Regions from separate parts of the Silvania sp. genome, predicted to be linked through region 1. Evidence: riboswitches for the same ligand, from Rfam matches in the RefSeq annotation. Region 1 holds a riboswitch; each other region holds the start of a gene.
What was found. Region 1 has a riboswitch for thiamine pyrophosphate ahead of thiM (hydroxyethylthiazole kinase). Riboswitches for the same ligand answer to the same signal wherever they lie in the genome.

Region 1 (7,497 bases):
CTGCTGGCCTATTCCCTGACCTATATGCCGACCATCGCGCTGACCAACAGTATCGCCTTTGCCAACGTTAATGATGTGGAGGCGGATTTCCCCCGCATTCGCGTCATGGGCACCATCGGCTGGATCGCCTCTGGTCTGGCGTGCGGGTTCCTGCCGCAGATGCTGGGTTACAGCGATATCTCCGATACCAATATTCCACTGCTGATGACCGCCGCCAGCTCTGCCCTGCTTGGCGTGTTCGCGCTGTTCCTGCCGAACACCCCGCCGAAGAGTACCGGCAAGCTGGACCTCAAAGTCATGCTGGGGCTCGATGCCCTGATCCTGCTGCGCGACAGAAACTTCCTGGTGTTCTTTTTCTGCTCGTTCCTGTTCGCAATGCCGCTGGCGTTCTACTACATCTTCGCCACTGGCTACCTGACCGAAGTAGGCATGAAAAACGCCACGGGTTGGATGACGCTCGGTCAGTTCTCCGAAATTTTCTTTATGCTGGCCCTGCCGTTCTTTACCAAACGCTTTGGTATTAAGAAGGTCTTGTTGCTGGGTCTTATCACCGCCGCTATTCGCTATGGCTTCTTTGTTTACGGCGGTGCGGAACAATACTTCACCTACGCCCTGCTGTTCCTCGGTATTTTGCTGCACGGCGTGAGCTACGACTTCTACTACGTGACGGCGTACATTTACGTGGACAAAAAAGCGCCGGCGCACATGCGTACCGCCGCGCAGGGCTTGATTACGCTGTGCTGCCAGGGCTTTGGTAGCCTGCTGGGTTACCGTCTGGGCGGCGTGATGATGGAAAAAATGTTCGCTTATAAAGAGCCGGTGAATGGGCTGACCTTCAACTGGGCCGGAATGTGGACGTTTGGGGCAATCATGATTGCGGTGATTGCCGTGCTGTTTATGCTGTTTTTCCGCGAATCGGATAAAGAGATCACCGCAATTGAGGTGGTTGATGGCGATACCGCGCTGACACAAGGGGAAGTTAAATGAAACACGAACGTGTTCTCGGGGCTCTTTACGGGCAGGCGTTAGGGGATGCGATGGGCATGCCATCGGAGCTGTGGCCGAGAAAGCGCGTGAAAGCGCACTTCGGCTGGATCGACCGTTTTTTACCCGGCCCGGCAGAGAATAACGCGGCCTGCTATTTCAACCGCGCGGAATTCACCGATGATACCTCAATGGCGCTGTGTCTCGCCGACGCCATTATCGAGTGCGACGGGCAGATTAATGCGGACGTTATCGGCAAACATATCCTGCGCTGGGCGCTCGATTTCGACGCCTTTAATAAGAACGTACTCGGCCCGACGTCGAAAATCGCCCTCAACGCCATTCGCGACGGCAAGCCGGTCAGCGAGCTGGAAAACAACGGCGTCACCAACGGGGCGGCGATGCGTGCCTCCCCGCTGGGCTGCCTGCTGCCCGCGATGCCTCTGGAGCACTTTGTTGAACAGGTCGCGCTGGCCTCCAGCCCGACCCATAAATCGGATCTCGCCATCGCCGGTGCGGTGGTGATTGCCTGGGCGATTTCCCGCGCCATCGACGGAGAGCGCTGGCAAAACATCGCTGATGCCCTGCCGGGTATCGCCCGCTATGCGCAGGAGGCCAAAACCACCACTTTCAGCGCGTCGCTTGCCGCGCGCATTGAACTGGCGCTCAAAACCGTGCGGGAGGCCACTGGCACAGAGTCCGCCAGCGAGCAGGTGTATCAACTTATCGGGGCGGGAACCAGCACCATTGAGTCCGTTCCGGCGGCGATCGCGATGGTTGAGCTGGCGGGGACTGACCCGAACCGCTGCGCTATTTTATGCGCCAACCTGGGCGGCGATACGGACACCATTGGCGCAATGGCAACGGCTATCTGTGGGGCGCTGCACGGCGTGCAGGCGATTGACCCGGCGCTGAAGGACGAACTTGACGCCGTTAACCGCCTCGATTTTGGTCATTACTGCGAAAAACTCCTGCACTACCGGGAGCAAAGGGAGGCCGTATGAGTTTGTTAGCCCAGCGTCTGGAAGCCTTACACGCCACGCGCCCGGTCACGGTGCTGGGTGCGGCGGTGATTGACGTGATCGCCGATGCCTACGCCCTGCCCTGGCGCGGGTGTGATATCGAGCTAAAACAGCAGGGCATCAACATTGGCGGCTGCGCGCTGAACATCGCCATCGCCCTGAAGCGGCTGGGTATCAGCGCACAAAACGCGCTGCCCGTCGGTCACGGCGTGTGGGCGGACATTATTCGTCACGCAATGGCAAAACAGGATCTGCACAGCGTCGTGGAAGCCGAAACCGGCGACAACGGCTGGTGCCTGGCGCTGGTGGAGCCTGACGGCGAGCGGACCTTTATGTCGTTTAGCGGGGTGGAAAACCAGTGGCAGCAACCCTGGCTGGATGCGCTTACCGTGCCGCCTGACAGTCTGGTCTATCTGTCGGGTTACCAGCTGGCATCACCGTGCGGGGAGTTACTGACGGGCTGGCTGGAAGGACTGCAGGACGTGACGCCGTTTATCGACTTTGGCCCGCGTATTGCGGATATTCCTGACCCGCTGATGGCGCGGATTATGGCCTGTAACCCGATCGTGTCGCTCAATCGCCAGGAGGCGCAGCTCGCCGCTGAAAGATGGGGTGTCGAGGATGACAGTTTAGGCGCGTACTGGCAGCAGCGGTTCGGCTCAGTGCTGATTGTCCGTCACGACAAAGACGGTGCAGCCTGGTATGACGCTGAAACCTCGGGCTATGGTCCTGCCTTTCCGGCTACCGTGGTCGACACCATTGGCGCAGGTGACAGCCACGCGGGCGGTACGCTTGCCGGGCTGGCGGCGGGGTGGAGTCTGGCTGACGCGGTGATGCTGGGCAATGCCGTGGCCGCCTGGGTGGTCAGCCATCGCGGAGGGGACTGTGCCCCCACGCGCGAGGCGTTACTCTTCGCACACAAAGACGTATAGATCGCTGCGACAGTAGCTAATGCTGTACTCAATGGGCCGGTGTTGCTGGTCAAGCGCAATCTGCTTGATCACCAGCACCGGTATTTTGTCATCCATTTTAATATGGGTCTGAAATTCACTGTCCGGCATGCGGGCGCTGACGCGAGAACGGGTCCGCTGCGGGAAGATATTCTGGCTGCGAAAGTAGTCGTACAGCGAAATACCAATCGCATCCGGGTCAGGGATAAGTGCCACCGGAACCCAGGACTCTTCAATCGAGACGGCGTCATCATCCACATAGCGAATACGCTTCAGCAAAAAGACGTCACTTTCCGGGGCAATCGACAGCTGGCTGGCAACCTCTTCCGGACACTTCACCACCCGCTTGTTGACCCATAGCGTGTTGGGCTTTTTACCGCGCAGCACCACCTGCTGAGAAAAACCGCGCGCTTCCTTAAGGGAATATTCAAAGATATTATTGATTTGTGTCCCGTAGCCCCGGGCGCGCGTCACTACCCCCTCCTCTTCCAGCGCCTGCATTGCTTTACGCACCGTAATGCGCGATACCCCGGTCAACTGGCTCAGATCGCGCTCACCTGGCAGAATATTCCCGTGGGCCAGCACCCCGCTGCGCACCGCATTTTTTACCGTTTCGGCAAACTTCAGGTACAGCGGGGTATTGTCCGGTGCCGCGATCCGTTCAGTCAGCTCAGCAATTAGCCGGGTATGCGCTTGTTCCATCTCTGTTTTTCTCAGGCCTGATATCTCCTGCCAGTATAAGGCTTACCACCACGCGTGGAAATGGTGTACCGGCCCAATACCGTGACCCACTTCCAGACTATCGGCTTTTGCCAGCGCGCTTGAGAGCCAGCGCTTGGCCTCCTGCACCGTATCAGGCCAGTTGTCATGACGTGGACGTAATGCCGCGAGGGCAGCAGAGAGCGTACAGCCCGTACCGTGGGTATTTTTGGTCTGCACGCGCGGGGCCGTAAAGCGGAGTTCGCCGTCACGGGTAAAGAGCCAGTCCGGACTTTCGGCATCCTCCAGATGACCACCTTTCATCAGTACCGCCCCGCAGCCCATGGCGAGTAGCGCAATGCCCTGCTCTCTCATTTCACGCTCGTTTTGTGCGTGCGGGGCATTGAGCAGCGCAGCCGCTTCGGGCAGATTGGGTGTGATCAGCGCTACCTGTGGCAGTAGCTTTATACGCAGCGTATCGACGGCGGAAGCCGATAATAGTGGATCGCCGCTCTTTGCCAGCATCACGGTATCGAGCACCACGTTCTGCACCTGATAACGTTTAAGCTGCTCTGCCACGGCCTCAACAATATCCGTCTCTGCCAGCATGCCGATTTTGGTGGTATCGATGCGCACATCGCTGAACACCGACTCCAGCTGCGCGGCCACAAAATCCGGTTCGATGCGATACACCGACTGGACCCCACGGGTATTTTGCGCCACCAGCGCGGTGATGACCGAGCAGCCGTAGGCGCCCAGCGCGGAGAAGGTTTTCAGGTCGGCCTGGATCCCTGCGCCGCCGCTGGGATCGGTACCGGCAATGGTCAGAGCGTTAATGCGCTTCATGCCTGATCCCCCAGATTCCACAAAGCATCCAGAAACGCCGTCGCAAAACTGCCCGGCCCCTGACTTTGTGCGGCAGCGAGGGTGCCCGCCCGCTTCATCCAACCACAGGCTGCGGCGATGTTATCCAGCCGATCGCCCGGCAGCGAACAGCTGGCCGCCGCCACCGCCGACAGCGCGCAGCCGGTGCCCACCACGCGGGTCATCATCGGATTGCCGCCGGTCACAGCCTGGATGCGCTGCCCGTCAGTGACGTAATCCACCTCGCCGGTCACCGCCACAATTGCATTGGTCTGACGCGCCAGCGCCTGCGCCGCAGGCAACGCGCTGGCTGCCGTATCGGTGGTATCCACCCCGCGCCCGCCCGCGCTCATCCCGGCCAAGGCCATAATTTCTGAGGCATTGCCGCGGATGGCGGCAGGTTTCAGGGCGAGAATTTGCTGGCAAAAGCGGGTGCGGTACGCCAGCGCCCCAACGGCGACCGGATCGAGCAGCCAGGGTTTGCCTGCGGCGACGGCGCTTTCGATTGCCCGGCGCATCGACTGAGCACGCGACGCAGTCAAGGTGCCGACGTTAATCAGCAGCGCATCGGCCACAGAGGCAAACTGTTCGGCCTCTTCGGCTTCAATCACCATCGCCGGTGACGCTCCGAGAGACAGCAACACGTTCGCGGTAAAGGTCTGCACCACATCATTGGTCATGCAGTGCGTCAGCGGGGAACGGGTTCGGAAATGGTGTAAGGCGTGTAAATTGAGCAGGTCAGGCTGCATGGTATCGCTCCTGCCTTGCGCGAAGAAGCGATAGCCCGGAGGGCATCTGACTTCCCTACGCTGGCATTATCCAGATCAGGTGGTACGGGTATTTCTCAGCCTTCACAAGGAAGGGCACCCCGAGTCATGTAAGTTAAATCTTTTTACGCCCGCCAGATTAGGGGAAGCGGCTTGCTGGTGCAAGCAGTTCATCCGGCCCCCCTTACTGATTGTTACGAAACGAAGTTTCCCTTAAGTCTGATACTTGTTGCGCATGGGGTGATTGTTTGTAAAATGACCTCCTTGATTATTTCCTCATTAACCAGAGGGATTTATGGCGACAGGGATTGTGCTTTGCCAGGGGGACAGAACAACATGCGGAGGAAGAATCGTCGTAGGCTCAGCGCTGGGTATTGCTTTCGGTAAACCGATAGCAAAAGAAGGCGACCCTGTAACCTGTGGCAAAGACGGCAACACGTACAAGATTATTGGCGGGATCTCAATTTTTACGGATGGTGCAGATAACAGACGTGTAGCAGGGTCACTTGATAGCTACAGTTCATGCCCCTGTAAGGCAAAAATACGCCCCTCTAACGCTTACCCCATGTATGAAAAAGAAGAACCACAGGCATTCGGAAACGCAGGCTCAGCGACTGTGGCTCCACTATCCGCCTCACTCGCTCCAGAAGTTTACTCAGAGCCTGAACAGCACGCACAGACAGCGAAGAAGAAAAAATCGGGCATAGATGCAGGTTTCGCTGTTCTCCCCTATGGCGGTACGACAGAAGCCTGGCAACGTCTGCTGTTCACTGAAAACCCACCGGCAGGAGCCAAAGCGCTATTTGCTACGCTGAACGGTGCAGACCAAAGCTATAAAGCTGGTTCGATTATGCTTCTGGTTGATCCTGAAAAGCAGGACGACGAGCAGATCGCCCACATGCAAAAAGCAAAAGCCAGGGTTGATGCAGCCCTTGAGCCGCTGACACATAAAGAAGCTAATTTCCTGCACAAGCATTACGCCACCATTGCCCATTTTTCTAACATTGCGGATAAAGGAATAGGGCTTGTTGCCGATCCGGTCGGGAAATATTTTGAGAATATCGAACGAATTCTCAAAGAGATCCAGGCGACATATAAAAATACGTATATGACGCGAGGCGCATTGATCGGTGAACAATTCTATGTGAGGCGTACTCAACTCTTCAACGAACTCGACAGTATTCTCAAAGTTGGCTTCCTGAATAAAGCGATGAAGCTTGGAGAGTATAATAAAATCAAAAATGTGCTGGGTTTGTCTACCCGTTCAATAACATACCAATGGAATGAGACTGGGATCAGCGATATTGAAGGATACGCAACCCATATTGAGCGCGCAGCTAAATATGTTAAAGCAATGCGCTATACTGGTTACGTTGGAATAGTGTTTAGTGCGGTTCACTCAATCAATGAGATAAATGAGGCTTGTTCAACTGGTCGCGAAACTGAATGTGCGAAGAAAAAATATACAGAGATCGGTAGCTTCGCTGGTAGCCTTGCTGGTGGTTATGCCGGAGGTGCTGTTGGTATGGGTATCTGCTCTTTAGTTTTGGGTGTTACAACAATAGAGGTAGCCGGGGCTGGTGCCTTAGCCTGTGGCATAATTCTTGGGAGTGGTGGCGGTGCCCTTGCTGGTGAATACTTCTCAGACAAAGGCGAAGGCTTTGGTGAGATGATTTATAACTCGGTAGGTAAATAGTGTGAATATTACATCTGCTATTTTATTTGTACTCTTTATGGTTTTTACAATAATAACATATGGGTATTCCGCATTAAAAAACAAGCATCACATTATATTGTGTGAAATTTTCCGCGAGCGATTTGGATTTCTACCAAATGGAATAATACTTGCTCAGGCAGGGGGGCTTTTTTTTACATTTCAAAAAGACTTTTATTTCTTCTTACCTCTTATTGTAAAGAAAGGCAGTTTCATAGTTAGAGGTATGAACTCAGACCATTATGATTTCATCAGAACTTTACCCGATGAAATGACATCATGGCTAAAAGTTAAGTTCACATTATTTTTGATAACTATTATTTTAATTCTTTCTAATGTCGCTGCCTCTTATCTATTTATCAAATCGTGAAAAATAGAAGCCAAATATACTTTTATTTGGCTTCTTCTCTTTCTAACCATTTACTCCCAATCCAGACCATCAATCACATAAGAAACTGAGGATAAGGGAAACATATGTAAATAACGCTTAGTGAGAC
Region 2 (7,497 bases), on a different contig from region 1:
GATTCGCAGCTGGATCGTTTTTACGCCCGCAGTCAGGAGGCGTTCAATCCACGCCACGCTGTCGACTACCGGATAAAGCCCCAGACGAAAGGGAACCGATGGGAAGTTGGGTTGATACATCACGCCTCCTCTTTTTTGAGGTAGATCTCGCCGCCTTTGGCGCGGAAGGATTCTGACATGTCGGCCATCCCCACCTCGATGGTCTGTTTCGCCGCGTAGTCGCGCACCTCCTGGCTGATTTTCATCGAGCAAAACTTCGGTCCGCACATGGAGCAGAAGTGGGCTACTTTGCCGGACTCCTGCGGCAGGGTTTCGTCGTGATAGGCGCGGGCGGTAAAGGGATCGAGAGCCAGGTTGAACTGGTCTTCCCAGCGGAATTCGAAGCGCGCTTTTGACATGGCGTTATCGCGGATCTGCGCCCCCGGATGACCCTTCGCCAGATCGGCCGCATGGGCGGCGATTTTGTAGGTGATCAGACCTTGCTTCACGTCCTCTTTGTTCGGCAGACCGAGATGCTCTTTCGGCGTGACGTAGCAGAGCATCGCGCAGCCAAACCAGCCGATCATTGCCGCGCCAATCCCGGAGGTGAAGTGGTCATACCCCGGAGCGATGTCGGTGGTCAGCGGCCCAAGGGTGTAAAACGGCGCTTCATGGCAGTGTTCCAGCTCCTCGGTCATGTTGCGGCGGATCATCTGCATCGGCACATGGCCCGGGCCTTCGATCATCACCTGCACGTCATATTCCCAGGCAATTTTGGTCAGCTCGCCCAGGGTGTGCAGCTCGGCAAACTGGGCTTCGTCGTTGGCGTCGCGAATAGATCCCGGACGCAGACCGTCGCCCAGCGACAGCGAGACGTCGTACGCGGCGCAGATCTCACAGATTTCGCGGAAGTGCTCGTACAGGAAGTTTTCCTGGTGATGAGACAGGCACCACTTCGCCATAATTGAGCCCCCACGGGAGACAATCCCGGTCAGGCGTTTGGCGGTCATCGGGACGTAGCGCAGCAGTACGCCCGCATGGATAGTGAAGTAGTCGACGCCTTGCTCTGCCTGCTCCAGCAGGGTATCGCGGAAGGCTTCCCAGGTGAGATCTTCGGCAATGCCGTTAACCTTTTCCAGCGCCTGGTAGATGGGAACTGTGCCAATGGGTACCGGGCTGTTACGCAGGATCCACTCGCGGGTTTCATGAATATAGCGTCCGGTGGAGAGGTCCATGACCGTGTCCGCACCCCAGCGGGTGGACCACACCAGTTTCTCCACCTCTTCTTCGATGGAGGAGGTGACGGCTGAATTACCGATGTTGGCATTCACTTTCACCAGGAAATTGCGGCCAATGATCATCGGCTCTGATTCCGGGTGGTTAATGTTGGCAGGAATAATCGCCCGGCCCGCCGCGACTTCGTCACGTACAAACTCCGGGGTGATGTTCTCCGGCAGGCGAGCGCCAAAGCCTTCGCCTGGGTGCTGGTGGCGCAGCACTTCCCCGCGAATACGCTCACGACCCATGTTTTCGCGGATGGCGATAAATTCCATCTCCGGGGTCACGATACCCTGGCGGGCGTAGTGCAGCTGAGTCACGCACTTGCCGGCTCTGGCGCGTTTCGGCGTCAGCAGGCCGGTAAAGCGCAGTTCATCCAGCCCATCATCCGCTAGGCGTTCTTTGGTGTAAGCAGAGCTTTGCTCGTCTAGCGCTTCGCTGTCGTCACGGGCGTCAATCCAGGTCTGGCGCAGCTTTGCCAGCCCTTTTTGTACATTAATCGTCACCGCCGGATCGCCGTAAGGACCGGAGGTGTCGTAGACCGGTACCGCCTCGTTTTCTTCCCGCTGCGGATTGTCTTTGCTGCCGCCGATAAGCGTCGGGCTGAGCTGGATCTCGCGCATCGGTACGCGAATATCGTCCTGCGATCCGCTCAAATAGATACGTTTTGAGTTGGGGAAAGCGGTGCCTTCCAGGGTGTCGATAAAGTGTTGGGCGTGGGCGCGCTGTTCGCGACGGGTCATTTTTGTGGCAGACATAGCTCATTCCAGAAAGTGTAGGAAGTGGCTTGTCAGACGTCGGATGAAGCAAGAGAGGATCGCCCGGAGGGCGATGCAATAAATTGACTCTTGTTCCCTTCGCAGGTTTTAACCTGATCAGGTTCCGCGGATCCCGAATTAACGGTCTCAGCCCGGCTTTCGCACTGGGCACTCCGACAAGAATGTGCTCCCTTACAGCGGGAGCAATGAATGTAAACTACGCGTTAACGATAAATAACTCAAGCCGGACGGGCGACGTTATCTTCGTTACTCGCTTTAAAATTGTGATCCAGCGCCAGCGCGATCAGGTTATCTTCCAGCGTAAATCGTTGCTCCAACGCCTCGCCGATATCGGAAAGTGCCTGCTGAAATTGCAGATAATTATCCTGGTCGATGGCGTTTTCGAGAGTGGAGTCGTAATAATCCATGATTTGCTGGGTATTGGCCTCCAGCTGGGGATACAGTTTGGTCGCGGCTAAAAGCGGACTGCTACCTTCCATTTCGCGAATAATACGTTCATAAATATTAAAATGACCGTTGGAAAGGTAATCGACAAGGCTTTGACAAAAATCATCCAGCGCTTTTTCGTTCAGGCGCATATAGGATTCTTTGCCAGGCTTAATGCCAACAAGGTTGTAGTAGGCAACAAGCAGATGTTTACGCACGTGCAGCCAGCGATCGACCAGTTTATTACTTCCGCCAACGCGCTCTGTCAGGTTTTCTAGCTGGTTTAGCATGTTTGACTCCGCAAGGTTAAGATTAAAAGCTGCCCACCCAAAATGTAATAGTAATGTTACCAACATGCCTGTGAAGCAAAGGTTGTGCAATAGATATGGATCGTATAATTGAAAAATCGGATCGTGGCTGGTGGTTAGTCAGCCATGAACAAAAATTATGGTTGCCCGGGGGAGAATTACCCCATGGCGAAGCGAAAAATTTCGATCTTGCGGGACAAGCCGCACTCAGTATAGGTGAGTGGCAGGGCGATTCTGTGTGGTTGATCCAACAAAATCGTTCCCATGAGATGGGATCGGTGCGGCAGGTGCTCGATCTTGATGTGGGCTTGTTCCAGCTGGCCGGGCGCGCCGTGCAATTGGCCGAGTTTTATCGTTCGCATCAATATTGCGGCTATTGCGGCCACACCATGCACCCGAGCAAAACCGAGTGGGCGATGCTCTGCAGCCACTGTCGCGAACGCTATTATCCGCAAATCGCCCCCTGCATTATCGTTGCTATTCGTCGTGATGATTCCCTTTTACTGGCGCAACACACCCGCCACCGTAACGGCGTTCACACCGTACTGGCCGGCTTTGTTGAAGTGGGCGAAACGCTGGAGCAGGCGGTCGCGCGCGAAGTGATGGAAGAGAGCGGTATCAAGGTGAAAAATTTGCGTTATGTCACCTCGCAGCCCTGGCCGTTCCCGCAATCGCTGATGACGGCTTTTATGGCCGAGTACGACAGCGGCGAGATTGTTATCGATCAGAAAGAGCTGCTGAGCGCCGACTGGTATCGCTATGACAATTTACCACTGCTTCCGCCGCCAGGCACCGTGGCGCGCCGCCTGATAGAAGATACGGTGGCAATGTGTCGGGCCGACGATGAATGACATGATACACTGGGGATAAGACGCTTAAGGAACTGCAAAAATGACCGAACTGAAGAACGATCGTTATCTGCGTGCGCTGCTGCGCCAACCCGTTGATGTCACCCCGGTATGGATGATGCGCCAGGCGGGCCGCTATTTGCCGGAATACAAAGCCACGCGCGCGCAGGCGGGCGATTTTATGTCGCTGTGCAAAAACGCAGAGCTGGCATGCGAAGTGACGCTCCAGCCGCTGCGTCGCTTCCCGCTGGATGCGGCGATCCTTTTTTCAGACATTCTGACCATCCCGGATGCAATGGGCCTCGGGCTCTATTTCGAAACGGGTGAAGGCCCGCGCTTCTCCTCACCGATTAAGTGCCAGGCAGACATCGATAATTTGCCCATTCCGGACCCGGAGCAGGAGCTTGGGTACGTGATGAACGCCGTGCGGACCATCCGCCGCGAGCTGAAAGGCGACGTGCCGCTGATTGGCTTCTCCGGCAGCCCGTGGACGCTGGCAACCTACATGGTTGAGGGCGGCAGCAGCAAAGCCTTTACGGTGATCAAAAAGATGATGTACGCCGATCCGCGGGCGTTGCATGCCCTGCTCGATAAGCTGGCGAAAAGCGTCACCCTGTACCTGAACGCACAAATTAAAGCGGGCGCTCAGTCGGTGATGATTTTTGATACCTGGGGCGGCGTGCTGACCGGACGCGATTATCAGCAGTTCTCACTCTACTACATGCACAAAATCGTTGATGGCCTGCTGCGTGAAAACGAAGGCCGCCGCGTGCCGGTGACTCTGTTCACCAAAGGTGGCGGTCAGTGGCTGGAAGCGCTGGCAGAGACCGGCTGTGACGCGCTGGGTATCGACTGGACGATGGATATAGCCGAGGCGCGCCGTCGCGTGGGCGACAAGGTGGCGCTGCAGGGCAATATGGACCCGTCTATGCTTTATGCGCCGGCTGCCCGCATTGAAGAAGAGGTCGCAACCATTCTGGCCGGATTCGGTCAGGGCGAAGGTCATGTCTTCAACCTGGGACACGGTATTCATCAGGATGTACCGCCAGAGCATGCGGGCGTGTTCGTGGAGGCGGTGCACCGACTTTCTGCTCAGTATCACCTGTAAGGAATTGCTATGGATCTTGCGTCATTACGCGCTCAGCAAATCGAACTTGCCGCCTCGGTCTCTCGCGAGGATCGGCTGGATAAAGACCCACCCACACTGATTGCGGGTGCGGACGTCGGGTTTGAGCAGGGCGGGGACGTGACGCGGGCGGCGATAGTGCTGCTGAAATATCCCTCGCTGGAACTTGTCGAATATCAGGTGGCGCGTATCGCCACCACCATGCCCTACATCCCCGGTTTTCTCTCCTTTCGCGAATACCCTGCGCTGCTGGCCGCGTGGCAGCAGCTGTCGCAAAAACCGGATCTGCTGTTCGTTGACGGGCACGGCATCTCTCATCCCCGTCGGCTTGGCGTCGCCAGCCATTTTGGCCTGCTGGTGGATGTCCCAACCATTGGCGTGGCGAAAAAACGCCTCTGCGGTAAGTTCGAACCGCTGTCGGCAGAACCTGGCGCGCTGGCGCCACTAATGGACAAAGGCGAGCAACTGGCGTGGGTGTGGCGCAGTAAGGCACGCTGCAATCCGCTGTTCATCGCGACCGGCCATCGTGTCAGCCTGGATAGCGCGTTGGGATGGGTACAGCGCTGTATGAAAGGCTATCGGCTGCCAGAACCGACCCGCTGGGCCGATGCGGTGGCATCCGGGCGTCCGGCTTTCATTCGTTGGCAGGAAATTCAGCCCTGAATCAGGTAAACTGCCGCCAATTTCTGACTCTGAGAGTTCATCATGTTACAAAACCCGATTCATCTGCGCCTTGAGAAGCTGGAAAGCTGGCAGCATGTCACCTTTATGGCCTGTCTGTGCGAACGTATGTATCCAAACTACGCCATGTTCTGCAAGCAGACTGAATTTGGTGAAGGTCAACTGTATCGCCGTATCCTCGACCTGGTGTGGGAAACGCTGACGGTCAAAGATGCGAAGGTGAACTTCGATTCGCAGCTCGATAAGCTGGAAGAAGCGATCCCCGCTGCCGATGACTATGATGTGTATGGTGTCTATCCGGCGATTGATGCCTGTGTGGCACTCAGTGAGCTGATTCACTCGCGCCTGAGTGGTGAAACGCTGGAACATGCCATCGAAGTCAGTAAGGCCTCCATCACGACCGTTGCTATGCTGGAAATGACGCAGGAAGGTCGCGAAATGACCGATGAAGAGCTACGGTTAAACCCGGCGGTAGAGCAGGAATGGGACATTCAGTGGGAAATATTCCGCTTGCTGGCAGAGTGTGAAGAACGTGATATCGAGCTGATTAAAGGTCTGCGAGCAGACTTGCGTGAGGCAGGTGAGAGTAACATTGGTATAAATCTTAGCCAGTGAGACAATAAAACGTGATTTAACGCCTTTTTTGTCATACCTGTACTCTTCCCTTCTGCCCCCCGTCTGGTCTACATTTGGGGGGCGAAAATAAGTGGCTATCGGTGCGTGTATGCAGGAGAGTGCTTTTTTGGCATTTTCGTCGCACTCGATGCTTAGCAAGCGATAAACACATTGAAAGGATAACTTATGAACAAGACTCAACTGATTGATGTAATTGCGGACAAGGCTGATCTGTCTAAAGTGCAGGCTAAAGCTGCTCTGGAATCCACCCTGGCTGCTATTACTGAGTCTCTGAAAGAAGGCGATGCTGTACAACTGGTTGGTTTCGGCACCTTCAAAGTGAACCACCGCGCTGAGCGTACTGGCCGCAACCCGCAGACCGGTAACGAGATCAAAATCGCTGCAGCTAACGTGCCAGCATTTGTCTCTGGCAAAGCACTGAAAGACGCAGTTAAGTAAGACGCGTGGCAGTGAACAGTTTTAACGAGGGGGCGGTTTCGCCCCTTTTGTCTGTCTGGCGTCAGGCTCTGACGCTGGCAGGCATGCTGTTGCTGACTGCCTGCAGCCATGACTCCTCTCTGCCGCCCTTTACCGCCAGCGGATACGCTGACGATCAGGGTGCAGTGCGCATCTGGCGCAAAGATTCGGATGATGAAGTCCATCTGCTCTCTGCCTTCAGCCCCTGGCATAGCGGCAGCACTACAACCAGCGAGTACCGCTGGCAGGGCGACACGCTTACCCTTATCGAACTCAATATCTACAGCAAACCCCCTGAGCATATCCGGGTGCGTTTTGACGATCGCGGTGAGCTGAGCTTTATGCAGCGCGAAATCGGCGGTCAAAAGCAACAGCTCTCTAACGATCAGATTGCCCTGTACCGCTACCGTGCCGACCAAATCCACCAGACCAGTAACGCGTTGCGTCAGGGGCGAGTGGTGCTGCAGCAGGGGCGCTGGCATCCCGACGGCACCGTGACCTCATGTGAAGGCCTGACGCTGAAGCCGGATCTCGACAGCTGGGCGACGGAACATATTGCCCGCCGTCAGAGTCATTCATCAATGGAGGTGAGTGTCGCGTGGCTGGAAGCGCCGGAAGGTTCACAGCTGTTGCTGGTGGCGAACGAAGATTTCTGCACCTGGCAGCCGACAGAGAAGAACTTCTGAGTGGAATTCCCTCTCCCCAATGGAGAGAGGGTTAGCATGAAGCGAGAAACTACTTCCCTTGCTCGCGGGCAATCGCACGATAACCAATATCCCTGCGGCTAAAGCTGCCGTCCCAGCGAATATCAGCCATTAACGCGTAGGCGCGCTGCTGGGCTTCTGCCACCGTATTACCCAGCGCCGTGGCACAGAGCACGCGGCCACCGTTGGTGAGCACACGATCGTCGTCAGAAAGCGTCGTGCCTGCGTGGAACACTTTGCCACCGTCGACCTCTTCCAGCGGCAGGCCATGGATCT
Region 3 (7,497 bases), on a different contig from region 1:
TCGGCAGCGGCGAGGTTAACTTCTGGCAGGCGTGGCTGGCGGGCATCGTCGGCTGTCTGCTGGGCGACTGGATCTCTTTCTGGCTGGGCTGGCGCTTTAAAAAGCCGCTGCACCGCTGGTCGTTCATGAAGAAGAACAAAGCCCTGCTCGATAAAACCGAGCACGCCCTGCATCAGCACAGCATGTTTACCATTCTGGTGGGCCGTTTTGTGGGTCCGACGCGTCCGCTGGTGCCGATGGTGGCGGGGATGCTCGATCTGCCGGTGTCGAAGTTTATTGTGCCGAATCTGATTGGGTGCCTGTTCTGGCCGCCGGTCTATTTCCTGCCGGGCATTCTGGCCGGTGCGGCGATCGATATTCCTGTCGGGATGCAGAGCGGAGGCTTTAAATGGCTGCTGCTGGCGACCGCGCTGCTGCTGTGGCTGGCGGCATGGCTCTGCTGGCGACTGTGGCGCAGCGGTAAAGCGAGCGCCGATCGTCTGAGCACTTACCTGCCGCGTGGACGTCTGCTGTGGGTGGCACCCGTGATGCTGGGCGTGGCGGTGATGGCGCTGGTGGCGTTGATTCGCCACCCGCTGATGCCGGTGTACGGCGAGATCTTGCTAAAAGTGGTCAGCCGTTGACCGGGTTTACGCGATCCCCAACAGCCGCGACGCGCTGACTTTACCTTGCACCAGCGCCTGGGTATCGCCATCCCAGGCGATACGCCCATCGGCCACCACCACGGCGCGGGGGGCGATCCTCGCCGCATCTTCCACGCTGTGTGACACCATCAGCATCGTCAGCTGCTGACGCTCACAAACCTCTTTTACCAGCAGCAGCATCTCCTGGCGTAAGGCGGGATCCAGCGCCGAAAAGGGCTCATCCAGCAGCAAAATGGGCTGTTCACGCACCAGGCAGCGCGCCAGGGCGGCACGCTGACGCTGACCCCCGGAAAGCTCTCCCGGCAGACGTTCCAGCAGGTCGCTGATCCCCATTTGCGCTGCAATGCTGTTCAGCTTTTGCTGCTGATCGGCGTTCAGCCGCAGCCCCGGATGCATCCCAAGGCCGATATTCTGACGCACCGTCAGGTGGGTAAAGAGGTTGTTTTCCTGAAACAGCATCGACACCGGGCGCTGAGAAGGCGGCGTCCGGGTATGGTCTTTCTCTTCAATGGTGATGCTGCCGCTGGCCGGTTGCAGAAAACCGGCGACCAGGTTCAGGAGCGTACTTTTTCCCGCCCCGCTGGGGCCGAGCACCGCGATTAACTCTCCCCGGCGAACGGAGAGGGTGAAACGCATCGGCAGGTGCTGGTAAAGCCAGGTTACATCAGTCAGTTTTAACATCACGTCCCGGAAGTTTTTCGATAACGGTAAATAACGCAAAGCACAGCAGCAGCAGCAGCAGCGCCGTGACGGCACCATCCTGGCTGCGGTAAGAGCCGATCTGTTGATACAGCCAGAACGGCAGGGTGCGGAAATCGTCATTGCCAAACAGCGCCACCACCCCGAAATCCCCGATCGACAGCACGCAGGCAAATGCCAGCGCCTGAGCCAGCGGGCGCTTCAACGCGCGCAGCTCAACCGTTGTGAGCCGCTGCCAGCCGTGCATCCCCAGCGAGGAACAAAGCTGCGTGTAGCGGGCGCTGAGATCGCGCATCGGGTTTTCCAGCACTTTCAGTGCATAGGGGATCGCCATCAGCGCATTGGTGAAAATCACAATCCCGTCCGCCGATTCAGGCAGGCCGATGGTGCTGTTAAACAGCAGGAAAAATCCGCTCGCCAGCACGATGCCGGGCATCGCCAGAATCAACATGCCGCTGAGATCCAGCATCTGTCCGGCCACGATTGCCTGTCGGGCATACAGTTCGCGGCTGGTCCACAGCAGCATCATGGTCAGCACCACGCAGAGTAAACCCGCCCCGAGCGCAATGCGCAGCGAGGTGCCGAGCGCCTGCCAGAGCACCGGCTGTTGCAGGACCGACAGTAGGTTGAGGTTCAGCCCGTCGACCACCACCGCCAGCAGCGGCGGGAGCAGCAGCAGCAGCGCCAGAGCGATCAGCAGGCCATCGGTCAGGCGGCTGCGCAGGCAGTCCTGCGGATCGCGCCAGCCGGTCAGTTGGCTGCTGCCCACCGCAATGGCTTTACCCAGCCGCTGGCTCAGTACCACCAGCCCCAGGCAGCAGAACATCTGCACCATCGCCAGCAGCGCCGCGCGACCGGGATCGTAGTCATAGCTCAGGGCCTGATAGATGGCGAGCTCGATGGTGGTGGCCTGTGGCCCGCCGCCCAGAGAGAGCACCGTGGCAAAGCTGGCGAAGCAGAGCATGAAAATCAGCGCAGCCACCGGGGGGATCTGGCGGCGCAGCCAGGGCCACTCGACAAACCGGAAAAACGACCAGCCGCGCATCCCGAGCTGGGCGGCCAGCTGGCGCTGCTCACCGGGGATATTCTCCAGCGCCTGCAGCAGCAGCCGCGTGGCCATCGGCATATTGAAAAAGACGTGTGCCAGCAAAATGCCCTGCAGGCCATAGGGTGAGAACGTCCACTCCAGTCCGAGTACCTGACACAGGGAGGCAAGCCAGCCCTGACGGCCATAGACGCTAAGAATGCCAAACACCGCCACCAGTACCGGCAGGATAAGCGTCATCGCGCACAGGCGTAGCAGCGCCTGCCTGCCGGGGAAGCGACGTCGGTAGAGGGCGCGGGCGAGGAAGATGGCAGGTACGACAGAGAGCAGTGCGGAGAGAAATGCCTGCCAGAACGAGAAGCGGATGACGTGCCACAGATAGCTGTCGTGCCACAGTGCCGCTACGTCAGTAGCGGGTGCGTTAAGCCACAGCGCGAGAAACGCCCCCAGCGCGACGGTCACCATCAGCGTGGCAGCCGTCAGCCCCGGAAGGAGCCAGCCGGCGATTAGCGGCTGACGGCGCGTTGCCATTCACTGACCCAGGCGGCACGTTTCCCGGCGACGTCGTGCGGGGTAAATTCCAGCGTGGTTTTGGGTTTCACCAGCGTGTCAAAACCGGCAGGTAACGCGACGTTGGTGACCGGGTACATCCAGTTGCCCTCTGGAATGGCGCTCTGGAACGACGGTGAGACCATGAATTTCAGGAACTTCTCGGCCAGCTCCGGCTGTTTGCTGGCATGGGTGCGGGCAGCCACTTCAACCTGCAGGTAGTGACCTTCGGCAAAATCAGCGGCGGCATAATTGTCTTTCTTCTCGGCGATAATATGATACGCAGGCGAGGTGGTGTAGCTCAGCACCAGGTCGCTTTCCCCTTTCAGGAACAGACCGTAGGCTTCACTCCAGCCCTTGGTCACGGTGACCGTTTTGGCGGCCAGTTTCTGCCAGGCTTCCGGCGCTTTATCGCCGTACACTTTCTGCATCCACAGTAGCAGGCCGAGACCCGGGGTGCTGGTGCGTGGGTCTTCGTAGATCACGCGCCATTTCTGGTCACTCTCGACCAGCTCTTTCAGGCTTTTCGGCGGGTTTTTCAGCTTGTTTTTGTCGTAGACGAAGGCGAAGTAGCCGTAATCGAAAGGCACAAAGGTGTCATTTTTCCAGCCGCCGGGCACGTTTACCGCATCGGTCGCCACGCCACTTTTCGCGAACAGCCCGGTTTGGGTGGCGGCTTCCAGCAGGTTGTTATCCAGACCCAGCACCACATCGGCTTTGCTGTTTTTACCTTCCATGCGCAGGCGATTGAGCAGCGAGACGCCATCTTCCAGCGCCACGAACTTCAGCTCGCAGCCGCAGTCGGCTTCAAAGGCTTTTTTGACCGCCGGGCCCGGGCCCCAGTCGGCGGCGAAAGAGTCGTAGGTGTAGACCGTCAGCACAGGGCTGGCGACGGCAGGCAGCGCGATCAGCGCCAGCAGGGGAAGAACAGTTTTGAACACTTTGCACCTCTTACATTGAGAGTGGCAAAGGATTTTGAGCGACAGCCTCAAATCCCTTCGCCGGCGTTATCCGGATCAGGTTCGACGGGTATTTTCTCAGCACACGCTCGCGCGCAGCACCCCGATGAGAACGACAGCATTGTAATGATTTGGTGAATATTACGAAAGTATTATGGTTCAGGCGGCGCAAACCATGCCGACTTAAAGTCAAACCAGCCCAGCGTGTTCATGCGCAGGCCACGCATGCTGCGCTGCCCCTGGATCATCAGCCAGTGGTGGATCAGCGGGACCATCGCCTGCTGCGCCAGCAGCTGCTGGCACCAGACCGCCAGATTCATCTCGCCCGCGCGCCAGGCGGCGGCGTCCTGCTGCCAGTCGCGGGGAATACAGTGCTGCAGCAGCGGCACTTCATACAGGTGTGAGAACAGCGAAAAATCGAGCGGCAGGGTGAAGTTAACGCTGTTGAGCCAGATGTCGCTTACCACATCGCCGCGATGCCATTCGTCGTAGTTGACTTCCTGAATGTTGAGCGTCACCTGCTCGGCGGCCAGCAGTTCGCTCATCATTCTGGCGATGACCCGATGTTCGACATGCTCCCGATAGAAGGTCAGGGTAATGCTCTCCAGCCCGGCCGGTTTTTCACCGCGCCCCGGACGGGCATGGTGCCAGCGGGGAAGCAGGCCATACGCCGGGAACCAGTAGGACTGGTACAGCTCTTCGGCCTGATAGATCAGGTTCGCAGGAGAGAGGATCCGGCTTATCCACTGGCGCACGTCGGTGCTGGCACCGCGCGGGGAGCGGGCATCGAACAGCAGGTAGTAACACCCCTCCTCAAGACGGCTCTCCACCGCTTTTTCGCCCTCGGTGGGCCCCTCCAGCGTCAGACCGACGCTCAGCTCTTCGTTAATATCCGGCAAAACCCAGACGTTCACTTCGTCAATCAGCGCCCGGTAACCAAAGTAATCATCGAAGGCGCGGATCTTGAGCTGATTGTTATTGTTACGCGAGACCGCATAAGGGCCGGTGCCGATCGGCTGGCTGGCAAAGTTGTGCATCGTTTCCCATTCCTGCGGCAGGATCATCGACGGCACATACCCCAGCAGCCACGGCAGCCAGCGGTCAGGCTCCGAGAGCTGAATATCCAGCGTCCAGGCGGTGGGGGACTGGATCTGCGTAATGTGCGAATAGAGAGGCAGCTTGCGGGCGCGCTGCAGCGAGGCAATCACGTCGGCCATCTCCAGCTCGCGACCATGGTGGAAATGAATGCCGGGGCGCAGGAAAAAGCGCCAGTGCAGCGGAGAAAGTTGCTGCCAGTGATGGGCGATATCGGCTTCCAGTTCCCCATTTTCCTCATTTATGCGCGTCAGCCCGCTAAATATCTGTCGCGCCATATGGGTTTCGGAGCGGCGTAACGCGCTGCCCGGTAAAAGATTTTTCATCGGACGGTAATAGAGCACGCGCAGGATGTGCTTTCCCTGACGGAAGCTACGGCCCAGGTGCGACACCAGCATCTGGCGCACGGCGGCTTTATCCCCCACCAGCTGTACCAGCTGCTCGATGCGATCCTGCTCCAGCAGGTCTTCCGCCCGCTGCTGCTGAAGCGCCAGCCCGGTATAGAGAAAGGTCAGGCGGGATCGTTTCCCGCGTCCGGCTTCAGCTTCCCAACTCAGCCAGCCCTGCTGCTGCATAGTGTTGAGGAGGGTGCGCATATGGCGTCGCGAACAGCTGAGCAGCTCGGCGAGTTCGCTGAGCGTGGTGTCCCGGGTTTGGCCATCACAGCATTGCCACAGGCGGATGAATTGTTGTTGCAGACGACCAGACGGCATAAAAGAGGAACTCCTGACAAAAAATCAGCAATTTATTTATCCCTATATTAGGCCAATAATTCATTTCGATGAAGCGAGGAGGTGATGATGAAGAGGTCTACCGCACGTCAGTTTTACCGAAAGTACTTCTCAGCGACAAAAGGAGTGTCCTGGCTGGCCCGCCTGTGCGCAGAACAGCAGCTGAAAATACTGGACGATCTGATGCAGTGGGAGGTGACAACGTCGACCTCGGAACGCTGAATTGCTTCGATCATGTGTGACTGAGTATTGGTGCGAATCACCACGCCAGCAGGTATCATCTGCTGGCTTTTTTCGTTTTCACTTGCGCTGAAGGGAACTGATCATGCTCTGGTTAATGACGATGGGGCGCCGCCTCAACGGTGTCTACGCTGCCTTTTTAATGGTGGCATTTATGATGGGCGTGGCCGGTGCGTTGCAGGCGCCTACCTTAAGTCTATTCCTGAGCCGTGAGGTGGGGGCCCAGCCATTCTGGGGGGGGCTGTTTTATACTGTTAACGCCATCGCCGGGATCCTGGTCAGCCTGTGGCTGGCGAAGCGCTCGGACAGTCAGGGCGATCGGCGCAAACTGATCCTGTTTTGCTGCGCCATGGCCATCGGCAATGCGCTGCTGTTTGCCTTTAACCGTCATTATCTGACCTTATTAACCTGCGGCGTGTTTCTGGCGTCACTGGCCAATACCGCCATGCCGCAGCTGTTCGCCCTCGCGCGTGAATACGCCGACAGCTCCGCACGTGAAGTGGTGATGTTCAGCTCGGTGATGCGTGCCCAGCTCTCCCTGGCGTGGGTAATCGGCCCGCCGCTGGCCTTTATGCTGGCGCTCAACTATGGCTTTACCGTCATGTTCTCCATCGCGGCAGGGATTTTTGCCATCAGCCTGGGATTGATCGCCTTTGCGCTTCCGACCGTCTCCCGGGTGGAATCAGCGACCGCGACGCCTTTAACCCAGGTCAGCGGCTGGCAGAACAAAAACGTACGGATGCTGTTTATCGCCTCCACGCTGATGTGGACCTGCAACACCATGTATATCATCGACATGCCGCTGTGGATCAGCAGCGATCTGGGTCTGCCGGATAAGCTGGCTGGGATCTTAATGGGAACGGCGGCTGGGCTGGAAATTCCGGCGATGATCCTCGCGGGTTACTACGTGAAGCACTTTGGTAAACGGCGGATGATGCTGATCGCGGTGGCGGCGGGCGTGCTGTTTTACGTGGGGCTCATTCTTTTTCACAGCCACGAAGCGCTGCTCGCCCTGCAGCTGTTTAACGCCATTTTTATAGGGATTGTCGCCGGCATCGGCATGCTCTGGTTCCAGGATCTGATGCCGGGTCGAGCCGGTTCGGCCACCACGCTGTTTACTAATAGCATTTCAACCGGGGTGATTCTGGCAGGGATGATTCAGGGCGCGCTGGCACAAAGCTACGGCCACTCTGCGGTCTACTGGGCGATCGCAGCCATTTCAGTGGTGACACTGGCGCTGACTTTCCGCATCAAGGATGTGTGATTTTCTGAACGATGGCTTTTTTAGAATGGCCCGCGGCGCGGGCCATTTCATTACGCCATAAAGGCTGGCTGTTTATTCTCGTAGGCGGCAATTGCCTCTTCATGCTGCAGGGTCAGGCCGATGCTGTCGAGGCCGTTGATCATGCAGTGGCGGCGGAAGGCATCGAGGCTAAAGCCATAGGTTTTATCCCCGGCTTTCACTTCCTGCGCTTCCAGATCCACTTCAAATTTAATCCCTGGGCTGCTTTGCACCAGCGCAAACAGCTCGTCGA

Region 2: it holds a riboswitch for thiamine pyrophosphate, as region 1 does, so the genes downstream of both, thiC (phosphomethylpyrimidine synthase ThiC) here and thiM (hydroxyethylthiazole kinase) in region 1, are expected to answer to the same signal.
Region 3: it holds a riboswitch for thiamine pyrophosphate, as region 1 does, so the genes downstream of both, thiB (thiamine ABC transporter substrate binding subunit) here and thiM (hydroxyethylthiazole kinase) in region 1, are expected to answer to the same signal.

The regions. Positions count from the first base shown of each region.
Region 1 covers NZ_JBOGBT010000017.1:67,305-74,801, reverse strand. Annotated here, with positions in the region: gene ACRDD5_RS03125 (nucleoside permease) at 1-987, shown strand, start outside; gene ACRDD5_RS03120 (ADP-ribosylglycohydrolase family protein) at 984-1,988, shown strand; gene ACRDD5_RS03115 (PfkB family carbohydrate kinase) at 1,985-2,938, shown strand; gene ACRDD5_RS03110 (GntR family transcriptional regulator) at 2,912-3,658, opposite strand; gene thiD (bifunctional hydroxymethylpyrimidine kinase/phosphomethylpyrimidine kinase) at 3,701-4,501, opposite strand; gene thiM (hydroxyethylthiazole kinase) at 4,498-5,268, opposite strand; TPP riboswitch at 5,304-5,400, opposite strand; gene ACRDD5_RS03095 (PAAR domain-containing protein) at 5,582-6,982, shown strand.
Region 2 covers NZ_JBOGBT010000015.1:7,151-14,647, forward strand. Annotated here, with positions in the region: gene thiE (thiamine phosphate synthase) at 1-120, opposite strand, end outside; gene thiC (phosphomethylpyrimidine synthase ThiC) at 120-2,015, opposite strand; TPP riboswitch at 2,093-2,201, opposite strand; gene rsd (sigma D regulator) at 2,255-2,752, opposite strand; gene nudC (NAD(+) diphosphatase) at 2,848-3,621, shown strand; gene hemE (uroporphyrinogen decarboxylase) at 3,662-4,726, shown strand; gene nfi (deoxyribonuclease V) at 4,736-5,407, shown strand; gene ACRDD5_RS02720 (YjaG family protein) at 5,450-6,040, shown strand; gene hupA (nucleoid-associated protein HU-alpha) at 6,227-6,499, shown strand; gene ACRDD5_RS02730 (DUF1481 domain-containing protein) at 6,511-7,203, shown strand; gene purD (phosphoribosylamine--glycine ligase) at 7,253-7,497, opposite strand, start outside.
Region 3 covers NZ_JBOGBT010000039.1:84,692-92,188, reverse strand. Annotated here, with positions in the region: gene ACRDD5_RS08185 (DedA family protein) at 1-623, shown strand, start outside; gene thiQ (thiamine ABC transporter ATP-binding protein ThiQ) at 630-1,325, opposite strand; gene thiP (thiamine/thiamine pyrophosphate ABC transporter permease ThiP) at 1,309-2,919, opposite strand; gene thiB (thiamine ABC transporter substrate binding subunit) at 2,895-3,878, opposite strand; TPP riboswitch at 3,913-4,012, opposite strand; gene sgrR (HTH-type transcriptional regulator SgrR) at 4,049-5,704, opposite strand; gene sgrT (glucose uptake inhibitor SgrT) at 5,792-5,944, shown strand; gene ACRDD5_RS08155 (sugar efflux transporter) at 6,048-7,226, shown strand; gene leuD (3-isopropylmalate dehydratase small subunit) at 7,277-7,497, opposite strand, start outside.